One region of the Streptomyces sp. NPDC047880 genome, then DNA from elsewhere that is predicted to be linked to it. Evidence: riboswitches for the same ligand, from Rfam matches in the RefSeq annotation. Region 1 holds a riboswitch; each other region holds the start of a gene.
What was found. A riboswitch is a leader RNA that binds a small molecule or an ion and turns the genes downstream of it on or off. The one in region 1 is predicted to bind thiamine pyrophosphate.

Region 1 (10,422 bases):
CGAATTCGATCCCAATGGAGCGTACAGCGGCCGGATCGTCTTTTGCTGTGAGGATCCGCTCTTTCAGGGCAGCCGGGAACGCGGCGTTGGTGAGGGAACCGATCCGTTCCAGCGTCTTCACGCTCGCGATCGGCATGACCTCGGGAATGATCGGGGTGTCGCAGCCGGCGGCCGAGACCCGGTCGCGCAGCCGGAGGTAGTCCTCGGGCTGGAAGAACATCTGCGTGATGGCGTAGTCCGCGCCCGCCCGGCACTTGTCGACGAAGTGGCGGACGTCGGTGTCCCAGTCGCGGGAGCGCGGGTGCATCGCCGGGAAGGCGGCGACGCCCACGCAGAAGTCGCCGGAGGCCTTGATCAGTTCGACGAGTTCGGCGGCGTAGGCGAGGCCCCGCGGATGCGGCACCCACTCGCCCATCGGGTCGCCTGGCGGGTCACCGCGCAGGGCGAGCATGTTGCGGATCCCGGCGTCGGCGTACTGGCCGATGATGTTGCGCAGGTCGGCCACCGAGTGGTCGACCGCGGTGAGGTGGGCGATCGGGGTGAGGGTGGTGTCGGAGGCGATCGCCTCGGTCGCCTTGACCGTGCCCGCGCGGGTGGAACCGCCCGCGCCGTAGGTCACGGAGACGAAGTCGGGCGCCACCGCCTCGACCCGGCGCAGCGCGTTCCACAGGTTCCGCTCGCCCTTCGGGGTCTTGGGGGCGTAGAACTCGAACGAGTACGTCGTCTTGCCGGCTGCGAGCATGTCGCGGACGGTGCGCGCGTGGTCCGACCTGATGGATGCGGTGCCGAGGGCCATACCGGCAGGTTAGCCAGGGGCCGTCGGTCCCCCAACCGCAGGCCGACTTTTGCCGGGATTGTCCGCTTGTTGTCCATCCCTTGGACAAACCGCCGTAACTACGCCTCCCGCAGCCGTTGGGCGAACTCGGCCGCCGCGGCCCCCGGGTCGTCGGCCTCGGTGATCGCCCGTACGACGACGACGCGCCGGGCTCCGGCCTGCAGGACCTGGTCGAGGTTGGAGAGGTCGATGCCGCCGATGGCGAACCAGGGGCGGTCGGTGCCGAGGCCGGCCGTGTACCGGACGAGTTCCAGGCCGGGTGCGTGACGGCCGGGCTTGGTCGGCGTCGGCCAGCACGGGCCGGTGCAGAAGTAGTCCACGCCCTGCTGGACGGCGGCCTCGGCGGCCTCGGACTCGGCGTGAGTGGAGCGGCCGATCAGGACATCGTCGCCGAGGAGGGCACGGGCCGAGGGAACGGGGAGGTCGCCCTGGCCGAGGTGCAGCACGTCGGAGCCGGCGGCGTGGGCGACGTCCGCACGGTCGTTGACCGCCAGGAGCTTGCCGTGCCGGGCGCAGGCCTCGGCGAGGACGGCCAGGTGCTCCAGTTCCTCACCGGCCTCCATGCCCTTGTCCCGCAGCTGCACGATGTCGACCCCGCCGGCCAGCACGGCGTCGAGGAACTCCGGCAGGTCGCCCTGCCGCTTGCGCGCGTCGGTGCAGAGGTAGACCCGGGCGTCGGCGAGCTGGGCCCGTGCGGTGGCGGCGGTGCCGGTCATACGTGTCCCCCTGGGTGTCGTGGCGTACGGGTGTCCGCGTGGGCGTCGTGCGGCGCGGGAATACCCCGGTCCGGCCGCGAGCGCCCCGGGCACCTTACGCCTGCCCCCGGCCCGGCCCCGATGCACCGGTTCCGCCCGGGACGGTCCGCAGCCCGGGCGCGGGCCACCGCCCTGCACGGATCCGCCGGTCCGCCCGGAACGGCCCGCAACCCGGACGCGCGGGCCACCGCCCTGCACGGATCCGCCGCTCGGCCGGAAGGGTCCGCAGCCCGGCCGCGGGTCACCGCCCCGGAGGTCCGGAGCCCGCACGGGCACGAGGCGCCCCCGGGCCGTGGCCCCACGGGCCACGGCCCCACGTCGGGCGGTTGTTCAGGTCCGGCCCCGCGCGTGCGGAGCCGGACGGTTGTCCGGTCGCGGCCGGGTCAGACCGCGAGCGCCTGGGCGCGGCGCTTCACCTCCGTGCCGCGATTCTCGCTGAGCGCCTGCGCGGGGGTGCCAGGCAGGCTGGGGTCCGGTGTGAAGAGCCACTCCAGCATCTCTTCGTCCGTGAAGCCGTCGTCCCGCAGCAGCGTCAGGGTCCCGGACAGGCCCTTGACGACCTTGTCCCCGTCGATGAAGTCGGCGGGGACGTGCAGTGCGCGGTTCTCACCTCGGCGTACGGCGATGAGCTGGCCGTCCTTGACCAGCTGCCGCACACGCGTCACCTCGACGCCGAGCTGTTCGGCGATGTCGGGGAGGGTGAGCCAGGCGGGGACGAGAGCATCGATCTTTGCGTCAATCTCGGTCACGGAAACCAGCCTGCCATTTGCCACTGACAGTCGGAAGCCGGGCGGTCCACCTGGGCGGACGCGCCGGTCCCCGCGGCACCGCACCGCGGCCCTCCCCCGGGCGGGGCCGCCTACGCCGCCGCCGCCTTCATGGGCCTGGCCGGATCCGCCAGCAGCACCGGATTCATCGGGGTGCCCGACTCGATCAGACGGCGGCCCTGCGCCAGGTCCCGGGGCCGGCCCACCGCCAGCAGCGCGACCAGCCGCTCGCCCCGCAGCCAGCAGACCGTCCAGGCCGGACCGGAGGGGTCACCTCGCCACAGGGTCGTGTCCGCGGCCGCGTGGTGCCCCGCGTACTGGACGAACCGCCCGAACTGCTCGGACCAGAAGTACGGCACCGGGTCGTACACCGCCGACGGCTCCCCGGTGGCCCCGCCGACGATGTTCACGGCGACCGTGCGCGGCCCCTGGAGCGCGTTGTCCCAGTGGTGGATCAGCAGGCGCTCGCCGTAGCGCCCGGAGGGGAAGGAGGCGCAGTCGCCGACCGCGTACACGTCCGGCACGGCCGTGCGCAGGTGCTCGTCGGCCACGATCTCGCCGTGGGTGCCCAGCGCGATCCCGGAGCCGGCCAGCCAGGCCGTCGCGGGGCGGGCGCCGATGCCGACGACGACCGCGCCCGCGGGCAGCCGCGAGCCGTCGTCGAGGACGACGACACCGGGCTCGGCGCGCTCCACGCGCGCGTGCGTCCGCAGGACCGCGCCCGCGTCGGCGTACCAGCCGGCCATGGGGGCGGCGACCTCGGCGGGCAGCGCCCCGGCGAGCGGGCGTTCCGCGGCTTCCACCACGGTCACCGCGCAACCCGCCTCGCGGGCGGCCGTGGCGAACTCCGCACCGATCCAGCCCGCGCCGACGACCACGATGTCGTGCCGGCGGGCCAGCACGGGCCGCAGCCGCTCGGCGTCGTCCAGGGTGCGCAGCAGATGCACGCCCGGCACGCCCTCGGTGCCGGCCAGCCGGACGGGTTCCGCGCCCGTCGCGACGACCAGGACGTCGTACGGCACGGGCCCGTCCTCGGTGTCCAGCTCGTGGTCGGCGGGGCGCAGGCCCAGCACTTCGCAGCCGAGCCGCAGTTCGATGCCGAGGGCTTCGAAGTCGACGTCGAAGGCGGAGCCCTCGGACTTGCCGAGCAGGACGGCCTTGGACAACGGGGGCCGGTCGTAGGGCTGGTGGGGCTCGGCGCCGATCAGGATCACGTCACCGGTGAAGCCCCGTTCGCGCAGCGCGACGGCGGTCTGCACCCCGGCCATGCCCGCACCCGCCACGACGACGCGCCGCGGCGCGGACGACCCTGGATCCTGCGTCTGCTCGCTCACCTGATCACCATAGACACCTGACGTTCTGTCAGTCAGTGCTCATGCGCCGTGACCTGCTCCACAACGCTCGTGCCGTTGCCCCGCTGGGACTCCCATTCCCAGGTCTCCTCCAGCCGCACCCGCCCGTCGGGCAGCTCCACGACCGAGGAGACGCAGTGCCCGGAGGACGTGGTGCCGTCCTGCTTGAGCTGGACGTAGCGGAAGTCCAGCCGGTCACCTTTGCGGGTACCCACGAGGTGCCCGCGTACGACGTCGCCGCCGGTGTACTCGGCCCAGATCTCGCCCTGCCGCTCGTGGTAGGTGAACCGGGTGCGGGTGCCCACCTGGCCCGGGGCCTGGTCGGCGACCCGGGCGAGGACGAGACCGTCGAGGGATCGGGCCATGGGACGAGGCTCCCTTACTGCGGGACGGGGCATCGGGCTAGGGTGGCCAACGTAAAGCACTCGCGGGAGCCCGGACGCACCGGGCTGAGAGGGAGGCTGGCGGCCTCCGACCGTACGAACCTGATCCGGGTCATGCCGGCGAAGGGAGGGGCTGGACGCCCATGTCGCCTACGGCCACATCCACGTCCGTGTCGTCAGACGTCCTGGTCATCGGGGGCGGGATCATCGGCCTGGTCACGGCCTGGCGGGCCGCGCAACGCGGGTTCGCCACGGCCGTCGTGGACCCCGAGCCGGGCGGCGGAGCCGCACAGGTGGCCGCCGGGATGCTGGCCGCCGTCACGGAACTGCACTACGGCGAGCAGACCCTGCTCGGCCTGAACCTCGCCTCCGCCCGGCGCTACCCGGACTTCGCCGCCGAGCTCACCGAGCTGACCGGCCGGGACCTCGGCTACCGCCGCTGCGGCACGCTCGCCGTGGCGCTGGACGCCGACGACCGGGCCCACCTGCGCGAACTGCACGCCCTGCAGCAGCAGTCGGGGCTTCAGTCGCAGTGGCTGTCGGGGCGCGAGTGCCGGCGCCTGGAGCCGATGCTCGCGCCAGGGGTGCGCGGGGGGCTGCGGGTCGACGGCGATCACCAGATCGACCCCCGGCGGCTGGCCGGGGCGCTGGTCGCCGCGTGCGAGCGGACGGGCGTGGTCTTCCACCGGACGTGGGCGGAGCGGCTCGCCGTCGTCCGGGACCGGGCCGCGGGCGCCGTCCTGGCCGACGGAACGGAGGCGACGGCCGGGCAGGTGGTGCTCGCCGGGGGCAGCCTCAGCGGGCGGCTCGCGGGCGTCCCGCAGGACGTGCTGCCTCCCGTGCGGCCGGTGAAGGGGCAGGTCCTGCGGCTGACCATGCCGCAGCGGCACCAGCCGTTCCTGAGCCGGACCGTGCGCGCGGTCGTGCGCGGCAGCCACGTCTACCTGGTGCCGCGCGCGAGCGGCGAGCTCGTCGTCGGGGCCACCAGCGAGGAGCTGGGCTGGGACACCACCGTGACCGCGGGCGGCGTGTACGAGCTGCTGCGGGACGCGCACGAGCTGGTCCCGGGCATCACCGAGCTGCCGCTCACCGAGACCCGGGCCGGCCTTCGGCCCGGGTCCCCCGACAACGCGCCCCTGCTCGGCCCGACCGGTCTGGAGGGCCTGCTGCTGGCGACCGGGCACTACCGCAACGGCGTCCTGCTCACACCCGTGACCGGCGACGCCCTGGCCCACGTCCTGGCGACGGGCGAACTCCCCGAGGAGGCCCGCCCCTTCACCCCGGAGCGCTTCAGTCCCGCGACCGCACTCTCGGAGCAGCCCGCATGAACATCTCCGTCAACGGGGAGCCCCGGGACGTCCGGCCCGGCACGGCTCTCGACACCGTCGTGAGGTCGCTCACCGCCTCGCCCTCGGGCGTGGCCGCCGCCCTCAACGAAACGGTCGTCCCGCGCACCCAGTGGCCCTCCACGCCCCTTTCCGAGGGAGACCGCGTGGAAGTCCTCACCGCCGTCCAAGGAGGCTGACCATGGCCGACGATCCGTTCGTCCTCGGTGGTACGTCCTTCACGTCCCGTCTGATCATGGGCACCGGCGGGGCGCCCAGCCTCGATGTGCTGGAGCGGTCGCTGGCCGCGTCCGGGACCGAGCTGACGACGGTCGCGATGCGCCGGGTGAACGCCTCGGTGCACGGCTCGGTGCTGTCCGTCCTGGACAAGCTCGGCATCCGGGTGCTGCCCAACACGGCGGGCTGCTTCACCGCCGGCGAGGCCGTCCTCACGGCCCGCCTCGCGCGCGAGGCCCTCGGCACCGGCCTCGTCAAACTGGAGGTCATCGCCGACGAGCGCACGCTGCTGCCGGACCCGATCGAGACGCTGGAGGCGGCCGAGACCCTCGTCGACGACGGGTTCACGGTGCTGCCGTACACCAACGACGACCCGGTGCTGGCGCGGAAGCTGGAGGACGTGGGCTGCGCGGCGATCATGCCGCTCGGCTCCCCGATCGGCTCCGGGCTCGGCATCCGCAACCCGCACAACTTCCAGCTGATCGTGGAGCACGCGCGCGTGCCGGTGATCCTGGACGCGGGGGCCGGGACGGCTTCGGACGCGGCGCTGGCGATGGAGCTGGGCTGCGCGGGTGTGATGCTCGCCTCGGCGGTGACGCGGGCGCAGGAACCCGTGCTGATGGCCGACGCCATGCGGCACGCGGTGGAGGCGGGGCGGCTGGCGTACCGGGCGGGGCGGATCCCCCGGCGGCATTTCGCCGAGGCGTCGTCGCCGGCCGAGGGCATGGCCGTGCTGGATCCGGAGCGGCCCGCCTTCCGGTAGGGCCGGGGGCACGTCACAAGGCCCGGGAGACACGTCACAGGTCGGCTGCAGTCCCGCCCCGGAATCCGCCGGGGGGACGGGGCTGTCGGTCGTGGCTCGTACACTCGCCTGCGTGGACACGACCCTTCAGGACCCCTTGGTCGGGCAGGTGCTCGACGGCCGGTATCGCATCGACGCGCGGATCGCGGTCGGCGGGATGGCCACGGTCTACCGGGCCGTGGACACCCGGCTCGACCGGGTCCTCGCGCTCAAGGTGATGCACCCCTCGCTCGCGGTCGACGCCTCGTTCGTCGAGCGGTTCATCCGCGAGGCGAAGTCCGTGGCCCGGCTGGCCCATCCGAATGTGGTGCAGGTCTTCGACCAGGGCACCGACGGCTCGTACGTGTACCTGGCGATGGAGTACGTCGCGGGCTGCACCCTGCGGGACGTGCTGCGCGAGCGCGGGGCCCTGCAGCCGCGGGCCGCCCTGGACATCCTGGAGCCGGTGCTGGCCGCACTGGGCGCGGCGCACCGCGCCGGGTTCGTGCACCGCGACATGAAGCCCGAGAACGTCCTGATCGGGGACGACGGCCGGGTGAAGGTCGCCGACTTCGGGCTCGTCCGGGCCGTCGACACGGTGACGAACACCACCGGCACCGTGCTCGGCACGGTCTCGTACCTCGCCCCGGAGCAGATAGAGAACGGCACCGCCGATCCCCGCGTCGACGTGTACGCGTGCGGCGTGATGCTGTACGAGATGCTGACCGGCGACAAGCCGCACGACGGGGACTCCCCCGCCGTGATCCTCTACAAGCACCTGCACGAGGACGTGCCCCCGCCGTCGGCGACCGTGCCCGGTATGGCGTACGAGCTGGACGCGATGGTGGCCTCGGCGACGGCCCGCACCCCGGCCGTGCGCCCGCACGACGCGGTGGCGCTGCTCGCGCAGGTCCGGGACGGGCGCGCCCGGCTGGACGAGGACCAGCTGGACGCGGTGCCGCCCCAGGCGCTCGCGGTGGACCACGACAACGGCGACGACCGGACGACCGTGATCCCGCGCGCCCTGACGACGCCGCGCCCGCTGCCGGCCGACGGGGAGGACGACGCTTCCGGGCCCGCCCTCAACCGCACCAGCCGCTTCGCGTCCCCGCCGCCGCCCCCGCCGTCCCGGCGCCGCCCGGGCATCCGGCGCGGCCCGGCGGCGATCGTCGTCGCCGTCCTGCTCGTGCTCGGCCTCGGCGCCGGCGTCTGGTACATCAACTCCGGCCAGTTCACCAAGGTCCCGCCGCTGCTGGCGAAGACCCAGGACGAGGCCGAGGACCGGCTGCAGGACGCGGGTCTGGAGGTCGGCAAGGTCAGCCACGCCCACAGCGACACCGTCAAGCGCGGCACGATCATCAGCACCAACCCCGAGCCGGGCGCCCGGATCCGCGTCAACGATTCCGTGTCGTTCACCATCTCCGACGGTCCCGAGACCGTGCGCGTGCCCGCGCTGGCCGGCCAGAAGCTGGACAAGGCGCAGGACCAGCTGAGGGAGGGCGGGCTGGAGCCGGGCATGGTCACCCGGCGGTTCAGCGAAGACGTACCGCGCGGCTCGGTGGTCTCCGCGCGCCCGGCCGACGGCACGAAGGTGCGCGCGGGCACGGCCGTCGAGCTGGTCGTCAGCAAGGGCGCCCCCATCGACATCCCCGACGTCACCGGCTCCGACGAGGCCGACGCGCGGACCGAGCTGACGGAGGCCGGCCTCAAGGTGAAGATCGCCACCGAGCGGGTCAACTCCTCCGAGTACGACAAGGGCCAGGTGGTCCGGCAGACACCGGCGTCCGGCACCGCGGCCGAGGGCGACACGGTGACGCTGACGCTGTCGAAGGGTCCCGAGATGATCGAGGTCCCGGACGTGGTCGGTGACAGCGTCGACGACGCCAGGCAGGCGCTGGAGGGCGCCGGGTTCGAGGTCGACGAGGACCGCGGCCTGCTCGGCATCTTCGGCGACGAGGTCAAGAGCCAGTCCGTCGAGGGCGGTCAGACCGCGCCCAAGGGCTCCACGATCACCATCAAGATCAGGTGACGACGGCGGGCGGGAGCCCGTGGACGGGGCAGGGCCGGACGCATGACACCCTGAACGGGTGAACAGTCAGCTGTCCGGCCCCTCCCGCAACCCGGTGGGCGGCCACGTCCCCGTCGCCGGTGGGCTCCACTCCGTCGGTCTGTCGTACGCCCGTGATCTGGAGGCGGAGGCCGTCCAGGTCTTCGTCGCCAACCCGCGGGGCTGGGCCACACCGACCGGGAACCCGAAGCAGGACGAGGCGTTCCGCGCGGCGTGCGCGGACGGGTCGATCCCGGCGTACGTGCACGCCCCCTATCTGATCAACTTCGGTTCGCACACCGAGGCGACCGTGGAGCGGTCGGTGGAGTCGCTGCGGCACTCCCTGCGGCGCGGGCGGGAGATCGGGGCGCTGGGCGTGGTCGTGCACACCGGCAGCGCGACCGGCGGCCGGGAGCGGTCGGTGGCGCTGAAGCAGGTACGGGAGCACCTGCTGCCGCTGCTGGACGAGCTGACCCATGACGACGACCCGTTCCTGCTGCTGGAGTCGACGGCGGGCCAGGGCGCCTCGCTGTGCTCGCGGACGTGGGACTTCGGCCCGTACTTCGAGGCGCTGGACGCCCATCCGATGCTGGGCGTGTGCCTGGACACCTGCCACATCTACGCCGCCGGGCACGACCTGACCGGCCCGAGCGGTATGCACCAGACGCTGGACCTGCTGGTGGACACGGTCGGCGAGGGCCGGCTGAAGCTGATCCACGCCAACGACTCCAAGGACGTGGTGGGCGCGCACAAGGACCGGCACGAGAACATCGGCGTCGGCCACATCGGTGAGGACCCGTTCCGGGCGCTGATGACGCACCCCGCGACCGCGGGCGTGCCGCTGATCATCGAGACGCCGGGCGGTAAGCAGGGGCACGCGGCCGACGTGGAACGGCTGAAGAAGCTGCGCGACGGCTGACGCCTCAGAGGTCGGGGCCGTCCCCGGGCTCCTCCTGGTAGGAGTAGCGCTGTTCCCGCCAGGGGTCGCCGATGTTGTGGTAGCCGCGCTCCTCCCAGAAACCCCGCCGGTCGGCGGTCATGTACTCCACGCCGCGGACCCACTTCGGTCCTTTCCAGGCGTAGAGGTGAGGGACGATCAGGCGCAGCGGGAAGCCGTGCTCGGCGGTGAGCAGTTCGCCGTCCTTGTGGGTGGCGAACAGGACACGTTCGTCGGCGAAGTCGGACAGCCGGAGGTTGGAGCTGAATCCGTACTCGGCCCACACCATCACATGGGTGACATCGTCAGCGGGCGGTGCGAGGTCCAGCAGCGTGCGCGCGGGGATGCCGCCCCACTCGGCGCCCAGCATGCTGAACTTCGTGACGCAGTGCAGGTCGGCCACGACGGTGGTGTGCGGCAGGGCCGTGAACTCCTCGTGGCTCCAGCAGTGCTTGCCGCCGTCGGCGGTGGCGCCGAAGACGCGGAACTCCCAGCGCTCGGGCCGGAACTTGGGCACGGGCCCGTAGTGCGTGACCGGCCAGCCGCGTTGCAACCGCTGTCCCGGGGGCAGCTCCGGCTGCGTCGCTCCTGCTGGATCGCGCCCTTCTCCCGATTCGTGTTCCAGCGGCTGACCCATGACTCCATCCTGACAGACCCGGGGTGGTGCCCCTGACCGAGGCCATCCCAGAGCTGCACAAAATGGACTAAGCATGCCCTTACTTACTAAGTGAACACTTACTGGACGATCTTCTCCGCCAGTGGAATCATGCGGCGCAACCTGCCAGTTCCCCCCGCGCGGAAGGAGCCTCTGCGATGCAGGGCGACCCCGAGGTCCTCGAATTCCTCAACGAGCAGTTGACCGGCGAGCTGACGGCGATCAACCAGTACTGGCTGCACTACCGGATCCAGGACAACAACGGCTGGACCAAACTCGCCAAGTACACGCGTGAAGAATCCATCGACGAGATGAAGCACGCGGACAGGATCACCGAGCGCATCCTCA
Region 2 (10,422 bases), on a different contig from region 1:
GAGAACAACCCCGTCCGGGGGACGGACGGGACGGAGCCGGGCCGGGGGATGGACAATGTCCCGCCGGTCGGGAACCGTGCAGGAAGAAGACGCGACGCAGCCGGCCGCCGCCCCACATGGAACCGCAGCCGGGCCTACTCACACGCAGGAGCAAGTGGTGATCGAAGAGACCCTCCTCGAGGCCGAGGAGAAGATGGAGAAGGCCGTCGTGGTCGCCAAGGAGGACTTCGCCGCGATCCGCACCGGCCGTGCGCACCCGGCGATGTTCAACAAGATCGTGGCCGAGTACTACGGCGCGCCGACGCCGATCAACCAGCTGGCCTCGTTCTCCGTGCCCGAGCCGCGCATGGCCGTGGTGACCCCGTTCGACAAGACCGCGCTGCGCAACATCGAGCAGGCGATCCGCGACTCCGACCTGGGCGTCAACCCGAGCAACGACGGCAACATCATCCGTGTGGTGTTCCCCGAGCTCACCGAGGAGCGCCGCCGCGAGTACATCAAGGTCGCCAAGGGCAAGGGCGAGGACGCGAAGATCTCGATCCGCTCCGTACGCCGCAAGGCCAAGGAAGCCATCGACAAGCTGATCAAGGACGGCGAGGTCGGCGAGGACGAGGGCCGCCGTGCGGAGAAGGAGCTCGACGACACCACCGCGAAGTACGTCGCGCAGGTGGACGAGCTCCTGAAGCACAAGGAAGCGGAGCTGCTCGAGGTCTGATGAACGACTCTTCCTGGGGGGCGCCGCCACAGGCCGGCTACTGGGAGCCCACCGACCATGGGCATGGTCACGGGCAGGTCCAGGGCACGGGCCACGGGCACGTCCAGGGGGCCGCTCCGGCGGGTCCCGCATACGATGCGTATGAAGCGCCTCAGACTCGCCCCATGCCCATCGTGCCCGACGTGACCGAATTCGGCGGAAACCAGGATGACGACCGGGGGGCTGCTCGGCTGAGCGGCGCCCCGGTCCGAAACGACACGAATCCGGAGCCCATGCCCGACGCCTCGCAGCCGGCACCCAAGCCGCCGAAGAAGAGCGCGGGTCGCGACCTGAGTGCCGCGATAGGGGTCGGCGTCGGGCTCGGTGCGGTGATCGTCGCGTCGCTGTTCGTCGTCAAGGCCGTGTTCGTCGGCGTCGTCGCGGTGGCCGTGGTGGTGGGCCTGTGGGAGCTGACGAAGCGGCTGGAGGAACGCAAGGGCATCCGGGCGCCGCTCGTACCGCTCGCACTCGGCGGTGCCGCGATGGTCGTCGCCGGGTACGTCCGGGGCGCCGAGGGCGCGTGGGTGGCGATGGCGCTCACGGCACTGGCCGTGCTCGTCTGGCGCATGACCGAACCGCCCGAGAACTACCTCAGGGACGTCACGGCCGGCGTCTTCGCGGCGTTCTACGTGCCGTTCCTGGCGACTTTCGTCGCGATGATGCTGACCGCGGACGACGGGCCGGAGCGGGTGCTCACCTTCCTGCTGCTGACGGTCGTCAGCGACACCGGTGCCTACGCCGTCGGCTGGCGGTTCGGCCGGCACAAGCTCGCCCCGCGCATCAGCCCCGGCAAGACCCGTGAGGGTCTGCTCGGCGCGGTGTCCTTCGCCATGGTCGCGGGGGCGCTGTGCATGCAGTTCCTCATCGACGGCGGTGCCTGGTGGCAGGGGCTGGTGCTGGGTCTCGCGGTCGCCGTCACCGCCACGCTGGGCGACCTCGGCGAGTCCATGATCAAGCGGGACCTCGGCATCAAGGACATGGGCACGCTGCTGCCGGGACACGGCGGCATCATGGACCGGCTCGACTCGTTGCTGCCCACGGCTCCCGTGGTGTGGCTGCTGTTCGTGCTGTTCGTCGGATCCGGCTGAGAAGTCCGGCTTCGCGAGGGAGCCCCCGCCCGACCGGGCGGGGGCTCCCTCGCGTCCCGGGCTCGTCCCGGACATGTTCCCGGGGCGCAGCCGGAGGCCTGAAGTGGGACGATGCAGATGTACCTCCCAAAGGAGGCCATCATGGCCATCATCCGAGAGAGCATCGTCGTCGACTGCCGTCCCGAGGAGGTCTACCAGTACGTCATGGACGCCGACCACATGCCGGAATGGCAGCTGAGCGCCGTGTCCGCGGAGCGCCTGGACGAGGGGCCCGTCGGCATCGGCAGCAAGGTCCGGGTGACTCGGCACGTCGGCCGCCGCGTCATGCCGATGACCATGGAGGTCACCGAGTACGACCCGCCGCACAGCTGGGGCATGCGGGGTGTGGACGGTCCCGTCCGGGCGCAGGTGCACGGCGAGGTCGAGCCCTACGACGAGGGCCGGCGCTCACACGTCACGATCGACATCGACTTCGAGGGCCACGGCATGGGGAAGGTCCTGGTCCCGCTCGTCGTACGCCCCCAGGTCCGCAAGGAACTCCCACGCAACGAGCAGCTCCTCAAGGACCGGTTGGAGCACACGGCCGAGTAGCGGATTCGTCCCCTCCTCCCAGGGGCTCGGCGCAGCGCTGCCGGTGGAGTCCGCCGGCCGGGGCCCACCCTCGGCCGGGCCGTGTGTACCGGTGCGGCGGGACGTCTAGTCGTCCCCGTCGCTCCGCTGCGAGCGGGAACTCCGGCTCGCACTGCGGGCCAGTCCACTGCCGAGCAGCGTCGCTCTGGCCACGCCCCGTGCCCAGCGCGGGGCGTCACCGCGAGCGGCCCAGAACACGCAGACGCAGCCGCCGATGACGAGCAGGACGACGACGGACAATATGAGCACGAGCATGCTCGACCCCCGCTTCTTGTGATGGTCCGGCCCGTCCTGTCAGGCGGACTCCCCAGGACCACGGCCGCGCAGCCACGCTCGCAGGAGCGGCCGGCGCGTCATCCGACGTCCCCTGGGACGGGTGGCCGGTAAGCCTACGCCAGCCGCACCTCAGGACACTTGCCCGCATCCTCTGGGCGCTTGCTTCGTCATGATCTGACGATGGACGAGTACGGGTGGGCCGAAAGCCCTGGAATGCCGGCCGCGGAGGCTGTGCGGGCGGGCTGGGTGGCGACCGTCGCGGCCGTGCCTGTAGGGGCCCGGCTCACCGGAGTGGCCATCGGGCGCCGGCCTTTCGGTGTTTTCGTGCGGATGGAAGGCGTGCCGGACGCCATAGCGCTGGCGGAGATCACGCGCATGCCGCTGGGCATGGAACTTCCGGCCCTCGGGGCCTTGGTCAGCGGTGAGGTCTACTGGCACGACGACCGCAACCACCAGGTCAGGGTCCGGCTGGACGAGTGGCAGGGAGCAGACGGGTGATCGAACGGGGCCGTCCCCGAGTCGTCCGAGGCCGACCAGCGGCGACGGGTGCCAACCACCGGTGACCGCCCCCACCCCACTCCGGCCCTGGCCTCCGCAGTTGATCTGCGACACTGGTACGGCCATGCCTAAGCCCGGAGAACTTACTTTCGTCGCCCCCCGCGGAGCCAAGAAGCCGCCGCGGCATCTTGCCGATCTCACTCCTGCCGAGCGCAAGGAGGCCGTCGCGGCCGTCGGGGAGAAGCCGTTTCGTGCCAAGCAGCTCTCGCAGCACTACTTCGCGCGGTACGCGCACGATCCGGAGCAGTGGACGGACATTCCGGCCGGTGCCCGGGGCAAGCTCAGAGAAGCGCTGCTGCCCGAGCTGATGACCGTCGTGCGGCATCTGTCGACCGACCAGGGCACCACCCGCAAGACGCTGTGGCGGCTGTTCGACGGGACGCTCGTCGAGTCCGTGCTGATGCGCTACCCGGACCGGGTGACCATGTGCATCAGCTCGCAGGCCGGCTGCGGGATGAACTGCCCGTTCTGTGCGACCGGGCAGGCCGGACTGGACCGGAATCTGTCCACCGCCGAGATCGTGCACCAGATCGTCGACGGCATGCGGGCCCTGCGGGACGGGGAGGTCCCCGGCGGACCTGCCCGGCTCAGCAACATCGTCTTCATGGGCATGGGCGAGCCCCTCGCGAACTACAACCGGGTCATCGGCTCCATCCGGCGGCTCACCGACCCCGAGCCCGACGGCCTCGGCCTGTCCCAGCGGGGCATCACCGTCTCGACGGTCGGCCTCGTCCCGGCCATCCACCGATTCGCCGACGAGGGCTTCAAGTGCCGGCTGGCGATCTCCCTGCACGCCCCCGACGACGAGCTGCGCGACACCCTCGTACCGGTGAACACCCGGTGGAAGGTGCGCGAGGTGCTGGACGCCGGGTTCGAGTACAGCGCCAAGTCCGGGCGCCGGCTGTCCATCGAGTACGCGCTGATCCGGGACATCAACGACCAGGCCTGGCGCGGTGACCGGCTCGGGCGGCTGCTCAAGGGCAAGCCCGTGCACGTCAACCTCATCCCGCTGAACCCGACGCCCGGGTCGAAGTGGACCGCCTCGCGGCCCGAGGACGAGAAGGCGTTCGTGGAGGCCATCGCCGCCCATGGTGTGCCGGTGACGATCCGGGACACCCGTGGTCAGGAGATCGACGGGGCGTGTGGCCAGCTCGCCGCCACCGAACGGTAGTCTGACTGTCGTCAGTACAGCTTCACAACCAGCACCTTCACATCCACACCTGCATATTCCGACAGGGGAGCGCCACAGCGCTGAGAGTGCGGCACACGGCCGCAGACCCTCCGAACCTGGCCCAGGTCATTCTGGGTAGGGAGATCGGTCACCACTCGAGCTGTTGCGCCCTGCCCGGGACCCGGAGTCCCGGGCAGGGCCGCGTCTTCTCCTGGTCCTCCAGGAGGAATCCAGTGAGCAACAACAAGAAGCGGATGACGGCGGCGGTCGTCGGGCTCGGCCTGGTCGGCACGCTCGCCGCCTGCGGGTCGTCCGACGGCGGTCAGGGGTCCGGGGACCCCAAGACCGTGACCCTCGTCAGCCACGACTCGTGGGCCGCGTCCGAGGACGTCATCGCGGCCTTCGAGAAGCAGTCCGGCTACAAGGTGAACGTCCTGAAGGACGGCGACGCCGGCCAGGCCGTGAACAAGGCCATCCTGACCAAGGACAACCCGCAGGGCGACGTCTTCTTCGGCGTCGACAACACCCTGCTGTCCCGCGCCCTCGACAACGGCCTGTTCCAGTCGTACGAGGCGAAGGGCTCCGAGCGGGTCGAGGCCGAGTACCGGGTCGACCAGGACAAGCACCGGGTCACGCCCATCGACACCGGCGACATCTGCGTCAACTACGACAAGAAGTACTTCGCCGATCACAAGCTCGAGCCGCCTCGGAGCTTCGACGATCTCGTCAAGCCGCAGTACAAGAACCTGCTCGTCACCGAGAACGCCTCCGCCTCCTCGCCCGGGCTCGGCTTCCTGCTCGGCACCGCCGCCGAGTACGGCGACGGGGGCTGGGAGGGCTACTGGAAGAAGCTCAAGGCCAACGGCGTGAAGGTCGTCGACGGCTGGGAGCAGGCCTACAACCAGGAGTTCTCCGGTTCGTCCAGTGGCCGGAAGGCCAAGGGGGACCGGCCGCTCGTCGTGTCGTACGCCTCCTCGCCGCCCGCCGAGGTCGTCTACGCCGAACCGAAGCCGAGCACGGCCCCGACCGGCGTCGCCGAGGGCACCTGCTTCCGGCAGGTCGAGTACGCGGGGCTGCTCGCCAACGCCAAGAACTCCAAGGGCGGCAAGGCCTTCCTCGACTTCCTCGTCAGCAGGAAGTTCCAGGAGGACATGCCGCTCAACATGTTCGTGTACCCGGTGACCGAGGGCGCCCAGGTTCCGCCGGAGTTCGTGAAGTACGGGCCGCAGGCGAAGGACCCCGAGACCATGGACCCGGCGAAGATCGCCGACCACCGCGACCAGTGGGTCAAGTCGTGGACCTCACTCGTACTGAAGTAGCCCGCAGGAGGCGCGGGAGCGCGGCGCGGCTCGGTCTGCTGGCCCTGCCCGTCGTGTTCTTCGCCGTCTTCTTCGCCTACCCCGTCGCCGCGATCGTCGCGCGCGGTCTGAAGGCCGACGGGGTCTGGCACCTCGGGCGGATCGGGGAGGTACTGGGGCAGTCCGACGTCCGGCACGTCCTGTGGTTCACCACCTGGCAGGCGCTGGTCTCCACCGCGCTCACCCTGCTCGTCGCGCTCCCCGGCGCCTACGTCTTCGCACGGTTCGACTTCCCCGGCAAACAGGTCCTGCGGGCGGTCGTGACCGTCCCGTTCGTGCTGCCGACGGTCGTCGTCGGTACGGCGTTCCTGGCTCTCGTCGGGCGGGGTGGGCTGCTCGACGAGCTGTGGGGCGTACGGCTGGACACCACCGTGTGGGCGATCCTGCTCGCGCACGTCTTCTTCAACTACGCGGTCGTCGTCAGGACCGTCGGCGGGCTCTGGGCGCAGCTCGACCCGCGGCAGGAGGAGGCCGCGCGGATGCTCGGGGCGTCCCCGCTGCGGGCCTGGCGGCGGGTCACGCTGCCCGCCCTCGCCCCGGCCGTGGCCGCCGCCGCGCTCATGGTCTTCCTGTTCACCTTCACCTCCTTCGGTGTCGTGCAGATCCTCGGCGGGCCCACCTTCTCCACCCTGGAGGTGGAGATCTACCGGCAGACGTCGGAGATCTTCGACCTGTCCACGGCGGCCGTGCTGACGCTCATCCAGTTCGTCGCGGTGGGCGCGATCCTCGCCGTGCACGCCTGGACCGTGCGGCGGCGGGAGACCGCGCTGCGGCTGGTGGACGCGTCCGTGACCGCGCGCCGGCCGCGCGGCGCGGGGCAGTGGGCGCTGCTCGGCGGGGTGCTCGTCACCGTCGCCCTGCTGCTCGTGCTGCCCCTGGCCGTGCTGGTGCAGCGGTCCCTGGACGCCTCGGACTTCGGTTACTACCGGGCACTGACCAGGCAGGACGGGGGAGTGTTCCTGGTCCCGCCGATCGAGGCGATCGGCAACTCCCTGTCGTACGCCGTCGCCGCCACGCTCATCGCCGTGCTGATCGGCGGGCTCGCCGCGGCCGCGCTGACCCGCCGGGACGCCGGGCGGTTCGTGCGCGGCTTCGACGCGCTGCTGATGCTGCCGCTCGGGGTGTCCGCGGTGACGGTCGGTTTCGGGTTCCTGATCTCCCTCGACGAGCCGCCGCTGGACCTCAGGTCTTCCTGGATCCTGGTGCCGCTCGCGCAGGCCCTGGTCGGGGTGCCGTTCGTGGTGCGGATCATGCTGCCCGTGCTGCGGGCGGTGGACGCGCGGCTGCGGGAGGCGGCCGCGGTGCTCGGGGCCTCGCCCTGGCGGGTGTGGCGGGAGGTGGATCTGCCGATGGTGCGGCGGGCGCTGCTGATCGCGGCCGGGTTCGCCTTCGCCGTGTCCCTCGGGGAGTTCGGCGCGACGGTGTTCATCGCACGGCCCGACCGGCCGACCCTGCCAGTGGCCGTGGCCCGGTTGCTCGGTCGGCCCGGGGACCTCAACTACGGCCAGGCGATGGCCCTTTCGACGATGCTGATGGTGGTGTGCGCGGTGGCCCTGCTGGTGCTGGAGAGGCTGCGGACGGACCGGACCGGGGAGTTCTAGATGCTGCTGAGCCTGGAGGGTGCGACGGTCCGTTTCGGCGGGCGTGCCGTGCTGGACGCCGTCGATCTGGGGGTCGCCGAGCACGAGATCGTGTGCGTGCTCGGGCCGAGCGGCAGCGGAAAGTCGACCCTGCTGCGGGCGGTTGCCGGGCTGCAGCCGCTCGACGCCGGTCGGGTGGTGCTCGACGGGCGTGACCAGGCGGGGGTGCCCGCGCACCGGCGGGGCGTCGGGCTGATGTTCCAGGACCATCAGCTGTTCCCGCAGCGGGACGTGGGCGGCAACGTGGCGTTCGGGCTGCGGATGCGCGGCGAGCCGAAGCCGCAACGGGCCGAACGCATGCAGGAGTTGCTGGACCTCGTGGGGCTGCCGGGCGCGGGTGGCAGGGCCGTCGCCGCGCTGTCCGGCGGGGAGCAGCAGCGGGTGGCGCTGGCCCGGGCCCTCGCACCGAGCCCCCGGCTGCTGATGCTGGACGAGCCGCTGGGGCAGCTCGACCGGTCGCTGCGGGAGCGGCTGGTCGTCGAACTGAAGGAGTTGTTCGGCCGGTTGGGTACGACCGTGCTCGCCGTGACGCACGACCAGGGGGAGGCCTTCGCGCTGGCCGACCGGGTCGTGGTGATGCGGGACGGGCGGATCGCCCAGTCCGGCACGCCCCTCGAGGTGTGGCAGCGGCCCGCCGACGCCTTCGTCGCGCGTTTCCTCGGCTTCGAGAACGTGGCCGAGGCGACCGTCGGGGCGGAGGCGGCGGACACGCCTTGGGGCAAGGTTCCGGTGCCGGAGGGCGCTCCGCAGGGCACCCGCACGCTGCTCGTGCGGCCTGCCGGGGTGCGGCTGGTGCCCGCCGGCTCGGGCCTGCGCTGCACGGTGACCGTACGCACCTTCAAGGGCACCCATGTCGCCGTCCGCCTCCAATCCGAGGACGCCCCGCGGCTGGAGGCGGCGTGCGCGCTGCGGGCGGCACCGGAGGTCGGGGACGAGGTCGGCGTGGAGTTCGACGCGGCCGAAGTCGTGGTGCTCGGCTGATCGTGCCCGCCCAGGGTGCGAGGCATGACGTCACTCGCGCATGACCGCTACTGCGACGAAATCGCGTACCAGGTCGGCCTGTTGAGGTCCGTGGTGTCCTCTGGTGCCGACCTGTCCGGTGCGGTGCCGACGTGCCCGGACTGCCCGGCCGCCTCCCCCCTGACCCGGGACGCCTCCCCCTGACACGGGACGTGGCCCGCCCCCCCCGGTGGGGGACGGGCCAGGTCACGGGTGCGGGGGCGTCAGCTGTCGTTGTTCGCTCCGCGGCGGCGCATGCCGAAGAACACCGCGCCGCCACCGACGGCGACCAGGGCCGCCGCGATGCCGGCGATCAGACCGGTGTTGGAGTCGGCACCGGTCTCGGCGAGGTTGGAGTCACCGGCCGGCGCGGGCGCGTTGCCGGCAGGCGAGCTGCTCTGGCTCTCCGACGGCTCCGGAGCCGGGCTCTCGCTCTCCTCGGCGGGCTTGGACGGGGACGCCGACGGGCTCGGAGTCGCCGGGGGAGTCGAAGCCGGGGGCTTCTCCTCCTTCTTGCAGGCCGTGGCCGGGGTGACGAGGTTCGGCTTGATGTCCGCGTCGACGTAACCGGCGGCCTTGACGTGGATGCGGTACTCGGCGCTCGGCTTCCACTTCTCGGCGAAGGTGATGGTGGTGCCCTCGCGCGAGCCCTTGACCACCTGCTCGCCGACCTTCTTCACGTCGGCGCCGTTGTTCTCCAGGTACACGGTGACCGTCGCCGGGATGCCGGCGGGGTCCACGTCGGTGACGGTGATGACACCCTTGTCGCCGTCACACTTCGCCTCGGCGGAGAACTCGCTGATGTCGCAGGCGAGTGCGGTGCCGGCGGTGCCGAGCGCGAGCGCGGCCGAGGCGGAGGCGACACCGAGGATGCGCGCGGTACGCGCGCGGAGGGATACGGACAGAACTGCCACGTTTGTCCTTTGCAGGATTGCTGAAGCGGGGGGCTGAGGCCGTGCTGACGGGACATCAGCACTACCGTGAGACTCACAGGTCTATAAGCGCTGCATAAGTAGTGTCAACGCATATGCAGACTGCAAGCAGTTGCTTTGCCTTCTTATTAACCGCCGAGACGTTTCAGCGCCTCCGGCGCTTCCTCGATCCGCTCCACGAGCGCGATCCGCGCCTCCATCGTCCGCCCGGCGGCCAGCGACCGCAGCAGCGGCCACGCGGGCAGCTTCTCCGTCCAGTGCACTCGGTTCACCAGCACCATCGGCGTCGGTTCGCCGCGTGACTCGTAGTAGTTGGGCGTCGCGTTGTCGAAGATCTCCTGCACGGTCCCGGCTGCGCCCGGCAGGAACACCACACCCGCGTTGGACCGGGCCAGCAGGCCGTCCTCGCGGGTGGCGTTGGCGAAGTACTTGGCGATGTGGGAGGCGAAGGCGTTCGGCGGCTCGTGGCCGTAGAACCAGGTCGGGATGCCCACCGAGCGGCCGCCCTGGGGCCAGCGGGCGCGTATCTCGAAGGCGGCCGAGGCCCACTGGGTGATCGACGGGGTGAAGTGCGGTGCAGCCTTGCCGAGGAGTCCGAGCGACTCGGTGAGCATCTCGTCGTCGAAGGGGGCGGCGTACGCGCCGAGGTTGGCCGCCTCCATGGCGCCCGGGCCGCCACCGGTGGCGATCGTGAAGCCGGCGCGGGCCAGCTCCCTGCCGAGCCGTGCGGCGCCCGCGTACTCCTCGGTGCCCCGGGCCATCGCGTGGCCGCCCATGACGCCCACGACCCGGGCGCCGGACAGGAGTTCGTCGAGCGCGTCCGAGACGGAGTCGTCGTGGACCGAGCGCAGCATGGACGCGTAGATGTCACGGTCGGTCTTGGTGCGCTGGAACCAGGCGTAGGCGCGCGCGTCGGGTGTGGCCTCGTAACCGTCGGCCAGCGACGCGAAGAGTTCCTCCGGGGAGTAGACCAGACCCCGGTACGGGTCGAACGGCAGGCCCGGGACCGGTGGGAA
Region 3 (7,547 bases), on a different contig from region 1:
CGCGGGCGAGCAGGATCCACAGAAGCCGCACCATCAGGACGAGGTCTACTTCGTTGTGAGCGGCCGTGCCTCGATCACCGTCGGCCTGGAGACGACCCAGGTGGCGCGTGGCAGCGTGGTCTACGTGCCGGCGGGTGTCGCCCACAAGTTCCACCACATCACCGAGGACCTGCGGGTGATGGTGGTCTTCTCTCCGCCCGAGGGGTGACGAAGCGTCTCGGGGTTCCCTAGGGGTCCGGTCAGGGGAGGACAAGGGATGCGGAGCCTCCGTCCGGCACCCTCCCGGACCTAGCATCGAGTGCAGGACATCAGAGATCCGGCAGGACCGACAGGACCCGGCACTCGGACGGGCGGAGAGGTAAGGACGAGGGCGATGCGAGAGATCTTCACGGGACTGCCGTGGTGGGTGAAGTGGATCGCGGTGCCGGTCATCGCCCTGGTCGTGTTCGGCGGGCTGATCGCCAGCGTGGTCGGCTTCGTCATCGGACTGCTCTTCAAGGTGCTGGTCTTCGTGGCACTGGTCGGCGGACTGATCTACGTCGTACGCAAGTTCACATCGAGCTCCACGTCGCGCAGCGACTGGTGAGACCCGTGGGAAACCGGTGGGGGTAGCAGGGTTACTCCGGCCATCACCGGTTCCCTCGGGCGAGGGAAGTTTCCCGGCGGGGCGGTCTGCACGCGGTGGCAGGCGAATAGAGTCCGGAACTCGACGCGGGGACCTCCCCGCGAGCGGCATTCACCCCCACCCGTGTCCCCCCGCACGGTGTGCCCCCTCGCGTTTCGGGAGAGTCCCTTGGTCCCGGCTGACACCGCACCCGTTCACCTCCGCACCGTCCCCGCGCAACCCCGCTCGGCCACGCCCTCCGGGCCACCGCCACCCCCGGCGCCACCCCCTCCGCCGACCCTCATCGGATCGGTCCAGCGCGCCATGCGCCTGCTGGAGACCGTCGCAGCGCACGAATACGGTGCCCCGGCCAAGCAACTGGCCCGTGAGACCGGGCTGGCGCTGCCCACGACGTACCACCTGCTGCGCACCCTCGTGCACGAGGGTTATCTGCGCCGGGACAAGGGCCTGTTCTTCCTCGGTGCGGCGGCCGAGCGGCTGGGCAGCAGCGGGGCGCGGCAGAAACGTCGCAGCACGATCGCCGACGCGCTCGCGCACTGCCGGGACGCCCTGGGCGTGCCCGTGTACTACGCGGTCTACCGCGAGGGTGAGATCGAGGTCATGTGTGTCTCCGACACCCCGGTCAACCCGGCTGTCGAGGAGTGGGCCGACTTCCGGGAGACGGGGCACGCGCACGCCGTCGGACAATGCCTGCTGTCCCAGCTGGACGAGGACGCCCGCCGCGACCACCTCGACCGCTATCCGGTGCAGCCGCTCACGCCCTACACGGTGCGCGACGACCACAGCCTGCTGAGACGCCTGGAGCGGATCCGGCGGTTGGAGCCGGTGACCGAGCGCCAGGAGTACGCCTTGGGCACGGTCTGCGCCGCGCTTCCCCTCACCCTCGGGAGCGCGGCCGCGACGATGGCCATTTCACTCCCCGCACACCAGGCCGAGCGGCTGCTGCCCGCGGCCCGTCAGTTGCAGGTCGAGATCGGGCGCCTGCTCGGCTCGCTCGCGCTCTCTATCAGTATGTGAAAACTCACTCCTTGTGATCTGGTGTGTACGTTCAGCAAGATTCACCAAGTATCAGAGGTTCGTTCCCGGCCAGTAACGGCGATTGACGGGGTTATCGATGCGCGAGTCCGTACAAGCAGAGGTCATGATGAGCTTTCTCGTGTCCGAGGAGCTCTCCTTCCGCATTCCGGTGGAGCTGCGCTATGAGTCCAGTGATCCCTATGCCGTACGGCTGACGTTCCACTTGCCCGGTGACGCCCCGGTGACGTGGGCTTTCGGGCGGGAGTTGCTGATCGATGGGGTCGGCCGGCCGTGCGGGGAGGGCGATGTGCGTGTCACGCCCGTCGAACCCGACGCGTTGGGCGAGGTGTTGATCCGGCTTCAGGTGGGCAGCGACCAGGCGTTGTTCCGGTCTTCGACGGCACCGCTCGTCGCTTTCCTCGACCGTACGGACAAGCTGGTGCCGCTGGGCCAGGAGGGCTCGCTCGCCGACTTCGACGCGCACCTCGACGAGGCCCTGGACCGCATCCTCGCCGAGCAGGGCGCCGGCTGAGACATGGACCGGCGGCACGGTGGAGTAACGCTTCACCGGGTGCCGCCGAGCTGAGCAGGAACGCTTCTTCCTGCGATCGCCCTCGGTTCGGCCTTCCTCGGTTCGGCTTTCCGCCGCGTGGCGGGGCGTCCTGAACTCGCGGGCGTCAGCGCTTGCGGCGCCGGCCCCTCCCTCCGCGTGCCGGGACCGCGGCGGTCTCCGGGGCGGGCTCCGCGCCGGGACGGTCGGCCGAGACCACCAGCGCCGCCAGGGCGGTGGTGACCGGCACCGAGGCCACCAGGCCGATCGAACCGACCAGCGTACGCACGATCTCCTCCGCGACCAGCTCGCTGTTGGCGACCGTCCCCACACTGGACTGCGCGATGGAGAACAGCAGCAGCAGGGGCAGTGCGGCACCCGCGTAGGCGAGGACGAGTGTGTTGACGACCGAGGCGATGTGGTCGCGGCCGATCCGGATGCCCGCGCGGTAGAGCCCTCGCCAGCCCATCGACGGGTTGGCCTCGTGCAGCTCCCAGACCGCCGAGGTCTGCGTGACCGTGACGTCGTCGAGCACGCCGAGCGAGCCGATGATGACGCCGGCCAGCAGCAGGCCGCTCATGTCGATCGTCGGGTAGAGGCCGTGGATCAGCCCGGTGTTGTCGTCGGTATTGCCGGTCAGGGCCGCCCAGTCGATGAACACCGAGCCGAGGATGCCGATCAGCAGCAGTGAGATGAGCGTGCCGAGCACCGCCACTGACGTCCGGGCGGACAGGCCGTGACACAGGTACAGCGCGATGAGCATGATGGCGCTCGCGCCGACCACCGCCACGACCAGCGGGTTGGAGCCCTGAAGGATCGCGGGCAGGATGAAGAAGTTCAGCACCATGAAGCTGATGGCCAGCGCGACCAGTGCCATGACGCCCCGCATCCGCCCGACGACCACCACGGCGATGGCGAAGATGCCCGCGAGCACGGTCAACGGCAGACGGCGGTTGATGTCGGTGACCGAGTACTGCAGGTCCTTCGGGGCCGAGGGCTCGTAGGCGACCACGACCTCCTGGCCCTCGTGCAGCTGGCGGGACTGGTCCGGCTGGACGATCTCGGTGAACGTACGGCCCTTGTCGTCGCCGCCGTCGACCCGGATCGTCGCCCGCTTGCAGGTGCCCTTCTCCTGCTGCACCGCCGAGGAGCCCTCGGCGGTGGAGGTGTCGCCGGTGGGCGGAACGCCCGAAGCGCCGGCTTCCTTGCAGCTCACCTCGACCACCTTGGTGACGGTGGCGTCCTGCGTCTGCCGGTCGAAGCCGACGCCGGTGCGTTCGTGCGCCGGGGCGCCGCCCGGCCACAGCACGGCGAGACCCACCAGCACGGCGGCAGCGAACGGGATCAGGATCGCCGCGATGACCTTGCGCAGATGCAGGGATACCGGCGTGGCCGGGCCGTGACTGTGGGAGTGCCCGTGCCCGCCACCCGCACCGGGACCGTGCCCGTGGCTGCCGTCTCCGCCGTGACCGTGGCCCTGTCCGCCGTCTCCACCGTCTCCGCCGTGACCGTGCCCGTGGCCCTGTCCACCGCCACCGACGTGGCCGTGACCGCCGCCTCCGGAGGGTCCCGGGCCGTGCCCGGCGGCGGGGCCGTGACCGGCTCCTTGCCCGTACTCACCGCTGTTCGGGGAACCGAAGCCCGCGTCCTGCCCGTACTCGAACTCGGGGCCCCGCCTCGGGGCCGGGGCCTGCGGCCTGCCCGTCCCTCGACCCCTGACCGGGTCCTGCGTCATGCCCGGCCCCTGTGGTCTGCCCGGCCGCTGTGGCCCGGCCGGTCCCTGTCCGGCGCCGGCGGCGAAATCATGGCCCTCACCAGCGCCGTCACCACGGCCATGGCCGTTTCCGGCGCCGGATCCGCGGGGCGGCTCGGGCGATGGGTAGGAGGGACGCTGCGTCGTGGTCACCGCCCGATCATCGCAAGAACGAGGGGGGCCCTCTGTTCACCGCGCCAGAATTGCCGCTAGCGTGGGGGCACCTTTTGTACACGCGGGAGCTCGGAGCACCGGGCTGAGAGGGCGCTGACCTCCGTCCCAGCGATGTTTCACATGAAACATCGTCGGAGTCGAGTGATGTTTCACACGAAACATCGCCGGACGGAAACGGCTGCGTCGACCGCCGAACCTGTTACCGGGTAATGCCGGCGTAGGGAGTAGGTCTCATGACCAACAAGGACGCACGCACGCCTGCCTCCGTTCAGGACGAGACGTCCGAGGAGGCCGGGAAGTCCATCGGCTGGCACAAGGCGTACATCGAGGGCACCCGCCCCGACCTGCGCGTGCCGGTTCGTCAGGTGCACCTCACCAACGGCCAGTCGGTCACGCTGTACGACACGTCGGGCCCTTACACCGATCCACTCGTCGACACCGACGTCCGCAGGGGCCTGTCGCCGCTGCGCGAAAACTGGATCATCGCCCGCGGCGACACCGAGGAGTACGCGGGCCGCCCCGTCCGTCCCGAGGACGACGGCATCAAGCACACCTCGCCCCGTGGCGGTCTCCGCAACCTGGACGCGGTCTTCCCCGGCCGGCCCCGCCAGCCGCGACGCGGCAGGAACGGCCAGGCGGTCACCCAGCTCGCGTACGCCCGACGCGGCGAGATCACACCCGAGATGGAGTACGTGGCCATCCGGGAGAACGTCTCGCCCGAGGTGGTTCGCGACGAGATCGCCGCAGGCCGGGCCGTGCTGCCGGCCAACGTCAATCACCCGGAGATCGAGCCGATGATCATCGGCAAGCGGTTCCTGGTGAAGGTCAACGCCAACATCGGCAACTCGGCGGTGACGTCCTCCATCGAGGAGGAGGTCGAGAAGATGACCTGGGCGACCCGATGGGGCGCCGACACGGTCATGGACCTGTCCACGGGCCGCAACATCCACACCACGCGTGAATGGGTGCTGCGCAACTCCCCCGTGCCCATCGGCACCGTGCCGCTCTACCAGGCGCTGGAGAAGGTCGACGGCCGGGCCGAGGAGCTGACCTGGGAGATCTACAAGGACACGGTCATCGAGCAGGCCGAACAGGGCGTGGACTACATGACGGTCCACGCGGGGGTGCGCCTTCCGCACGTGCCGCTGACGGCGAACCGCAAGACCGGCATCGTCTCCCGCGGCGGCTCGATCATGGCCGCCTGGTGCCTCGCGCACCACAAGGAGTCGTTCCTGTACGAGAACTTCGAGGAGCTGTGCGAGATCCTCGCCGCCTACGACGTCACGTACTCGCTGGGGGACGGCCTCAGGCCCGGCTCGATCGCGGACGCCAACGACGAGGCGCAGTTCGCGGAGCTGCGCACGCTCGGGGAACTCAACCGGATCGCGAAGCGTTTCAACGTTCAGACCATGATCGAGGGCCCGGGCCACGTCCCGATGCACAAGATCAAGGAGAACATCGACCTTCAGCAGGAGATCTGCGATGAAGCTCCGTTCTATACGCTCGGCCCGCTGACCACGGACGTCGCACCGGCGTACGACCACATCACCTCCGGCATCGGCGCCGCGATGATCGCCTGGTGGGGCACGGCGATGCTGTGCTACGTCACGCCCAAGGAGCACCTGGGCCTGCCGAACCGCGACGACGTCAAGACCGGCGTCATCACCTACAAGATCGCCGCTCACGCGGCGGACCTCGCCAAGGGGCACCCCGGTGCGCAGGAGTGGGACGACGCGTTGTCCGACGCCCGTTTCGAGTTCCGGTGGGAGGACCAGTTCAACCTGGCCCTCGACCCGGACACGGCACGGGAGTTCCACGACGAGACCCTGCCCGCAGAGCCGGCCAAGACGGCTCACTTCTGCTCGATGTGCGGTCCCAAGTTCTGCAGCATGAAGATTAGCCAAAGCATCACAGAGCGGTTCGGTGGTGTGGCGGCTGAGGGAGCCTCGTCCGAGGAGATCGCTGAGGGGATGCTCCAGAAGTCGAAGGAGTTCGCCGAGGCGGGTAACCGGGTGTACCTGCCGATCGCCGACTGAGCCTGAAGCGCCGGGAGTCAACGACTCGCGGGAAGTACGACTACTGCGAAGCGACGGGCCGGACCGCAGCTTGGTTCCGGCCCGCGCTGACACCCATGTACCACTGGCCGCATGTGCAGCGCTGCCCTGACTGGTTTGGCGTGGGCGGAGGTCTGACGGGCGTCGCCGTTGACCGGCTGCCCGGCCTGTGTACCGGTGAGGCCTCAGAGGCGCTTCGCTGGGGCGGGCTGCCGCGCACCCCGGCCATGCCACCAGCTCCACACTGTATGACCCACGAGAAGCACGACGGCCACGGCCGAGAGCACGCGAACCGAAGCCCACACTATTTCGGCGACTCGGCCCTGCGAGTCGCCCACCTCTGCTGCCAGCCGCTGGGAGGCCTCAAAGAAGGCGATCAACGGGACAAACAGGCGGAACCCTAGACCGCCGATGCCGGGCGTTCTGGCCATACTCCCCAGGAGTCCAACGGGCGCACCGAAGGCGAAAGCCGCTACCCCCCAGAACACGGCCCTGGAGGAGAGGCCATCACCCGCACCAGAGATGACGTGTCCCCCGGCCGGAACCGCGGGGCTCAGAAACTTGAAAAGGTAATATACGGCTACGCCTACTGCCAATGCCGAGGACGCCAGCAATGATGCCTCGATTCTTGACCGCCGGGAGTAACCGACCAGGAAGGCGAAGCATGCCCACGACCATCCCACAGAAAATACGACGCCTACGGCCTGGCAGACCGGGTTGTCGAATTTGCTCGCGAATGGGCCGACAGCGCCGAGGAGCGCACCTGCCACGAGAACTGTCGCAACAGGAGCGATGCGACAAGGCGTAAATTGTGGGATTCTCATGACCCTACTCTGTGGCAATTTCTCACGCTGAGAAAATCCGCTCCCGGCGGTGGCCGCCGGGAGCGGACGGAACTAGTACTTAGCGTAGTAGGTCTTGCACGTGTACGCTGCGCCCGCGGTCATATTGGCGTAAGACCACTTGCCCTTGGCCACCACGGCCTTGTTCGACCCCCCGGCCAGCTCCACAGTCGACCCATGCATCACCTTGGGGTGATAGTAATTGGAGTAGCAGTACTGGCAATCGGTGGTGAGGTCCTTCCCGTAGCTCCAAGTTCCGCCACCAATTTCGAGGACGGTCTTCGGCCGGATGCCCCCCGTGGAGCCAGCCGTGAGGTGCCGTCACCCCTGGTGTGGGCAGTGACGGTGACCGCGCCAGCGGTCGGCTCCTGGGCGCTGTCCGCAGTGGCCGGGCTGGCAAGGGTGCCCGCAGCCAGGAAGCCACCCGCAATAGCAAAAGCTATGGACCTACCGGATGCCTTCATGTGATTCCCCTCCCGTGATGCCCCCGTCGCGGGGGCTGCGGATGGATCTTCCCTCAATCCGCACATCC

Region 2: linked by a shared signal. The riboswitch ahead of AB0937_RS11795 (thiamine ABC transporter substrate-binding protein) and the one ahead of thiO (glycine oxidase ThiO) in region 1 are both predicted to bind thiamine pyrophosphate.
Region 3: linked by a shared signal. The riboswitch ahead of thiC (phosphomethylpyrimidine synthase ThiC) and the one ahead of thiO (glycine oxidase ThiO) in region 1 are both predicted to bind thiamine pyrophosphate.

Annotation. Positions count from the first base shown of each region.
Region 1 covers NZ_JBEZOK010000002.1:387,621-398,042, forward strand. The annotation lists gene metF (methylenetetrahydrofolate reductase [NAD(P)H]) at 1-796, opposite strand, end outside; gene thiE (thiamine phosphate synthase) at 895-1,551, opposite strand; gene AB0937_RS05655 (Rv2175c family DNA-binding protein) at 1,974-2,339, opposite strand; gene AB0937_RS05660 (FAD-dependent oxidoreductase) at 2,450-3,691, opposite strand; gene AB0937_RS05665 (hypothetical protein) at 3,724-4,074, opposite strand; TPP riboswitch at 4,127-4,238, shown strand; gene thiO (glycine oxidase ThiO) at 4,236-5,420, shown strand; gene thiS (sulfur carrier protein ThiS) at 5,417-5,617, shown strand; gene AB0937_RS05680 (thiazole synthase) at 5,620-6,417, shown strand; gene pknB (Stk1 family PASTA domain-containing Ser/Thr kinase) at 6,530-8,464, shown strand; gene AB0937_RS05690 (deoxyribonuclease IV) at 8,523-9,401, shown strand; gene AB0937_RS05695 (sulfite oxidase-like oxidoreductase) at 9,406-10,056, opposite strand; gene bfr (bacterioferritin) at 10,233-10,422, shown strand, end outside.
Region 2 covers NZ_JBEZOK010000006.1:86,757-97,178, reverse strand. The annotation lists gene frr (ribosome recycling factor) at 158-715, shown strand; gene AB0937_RS11820 (phosphatidate cytidylyltransferase) at 715-1,842, shown strand; gene AB0937_RS11815 (SRPBCC family protein) at 1,984-2,433, shown strand; gene AB0937_RS11810 (hypothetical protein) at 2,539-2,727, opposite strand; gene AB0937_RS11805 (hypothetical protein) at 2,929-3,246, shown strand; gene rlmN (23S rRNA (adenine(2503)-C(2))-methyltransferase RlmN) at 3,371-4,477, shown strand; TPP riboswitch at 4,531-4,637, shown strand; gene AB0937_RS11795 (thiamine ABC transporter substrate-binding protein) at 4,732-5,796, shown strand; gene AB0937_RS11790 (iron ABC transporter permease) at 5,835-7,436, shown strand; gene AB0937_RS11785 (ABC transporter ATP-binding protein) at 7,437-8,456, shown strand; gene AB0937_RS11780 (hypothetical protein) at 8,481-8,639, shown strand; gene AB0937_RS11775 (LAETG motif-containing sortase-dependent surface protein) at 8,699-9,388, opposite strand; gene AB0937_RS11770 (LOG family protein) at 9,535-10,422, opposite strand, start outside.
Region 3 covers NZ_JBEZOK010000024.1:126,885-134,431, reverse strand. The annotation lists gene AB0937_RS29900 (cupin domain-containing protein) at 1-208, shown strand, start outside; gene AB0937_RS29895 (DUF5326 family protein) at 374-586, shown strand; gene AB0937_RS29890 (IclR family transcriptional regulator C-terminal domain-containing protein) at 908-1,642, shown strand; gene AB0937_RS29885 (SsgA family sporulation/cell division regulator) at 1,740-2,174, shown strand; gene AB0937_RS29880 (YibE/F family protein) at 2,320-3,927, opposite strand; TPP riboswitch at 4,171-4,360, shown strand; gene thiC (phosphomethylpyrimidine synthase ThiC) at 4,353-6,155, shown strand; gene AB0937_RS29870 (lactococcin 972 family bacteriocin) at 7,070-7,282, opposite strand.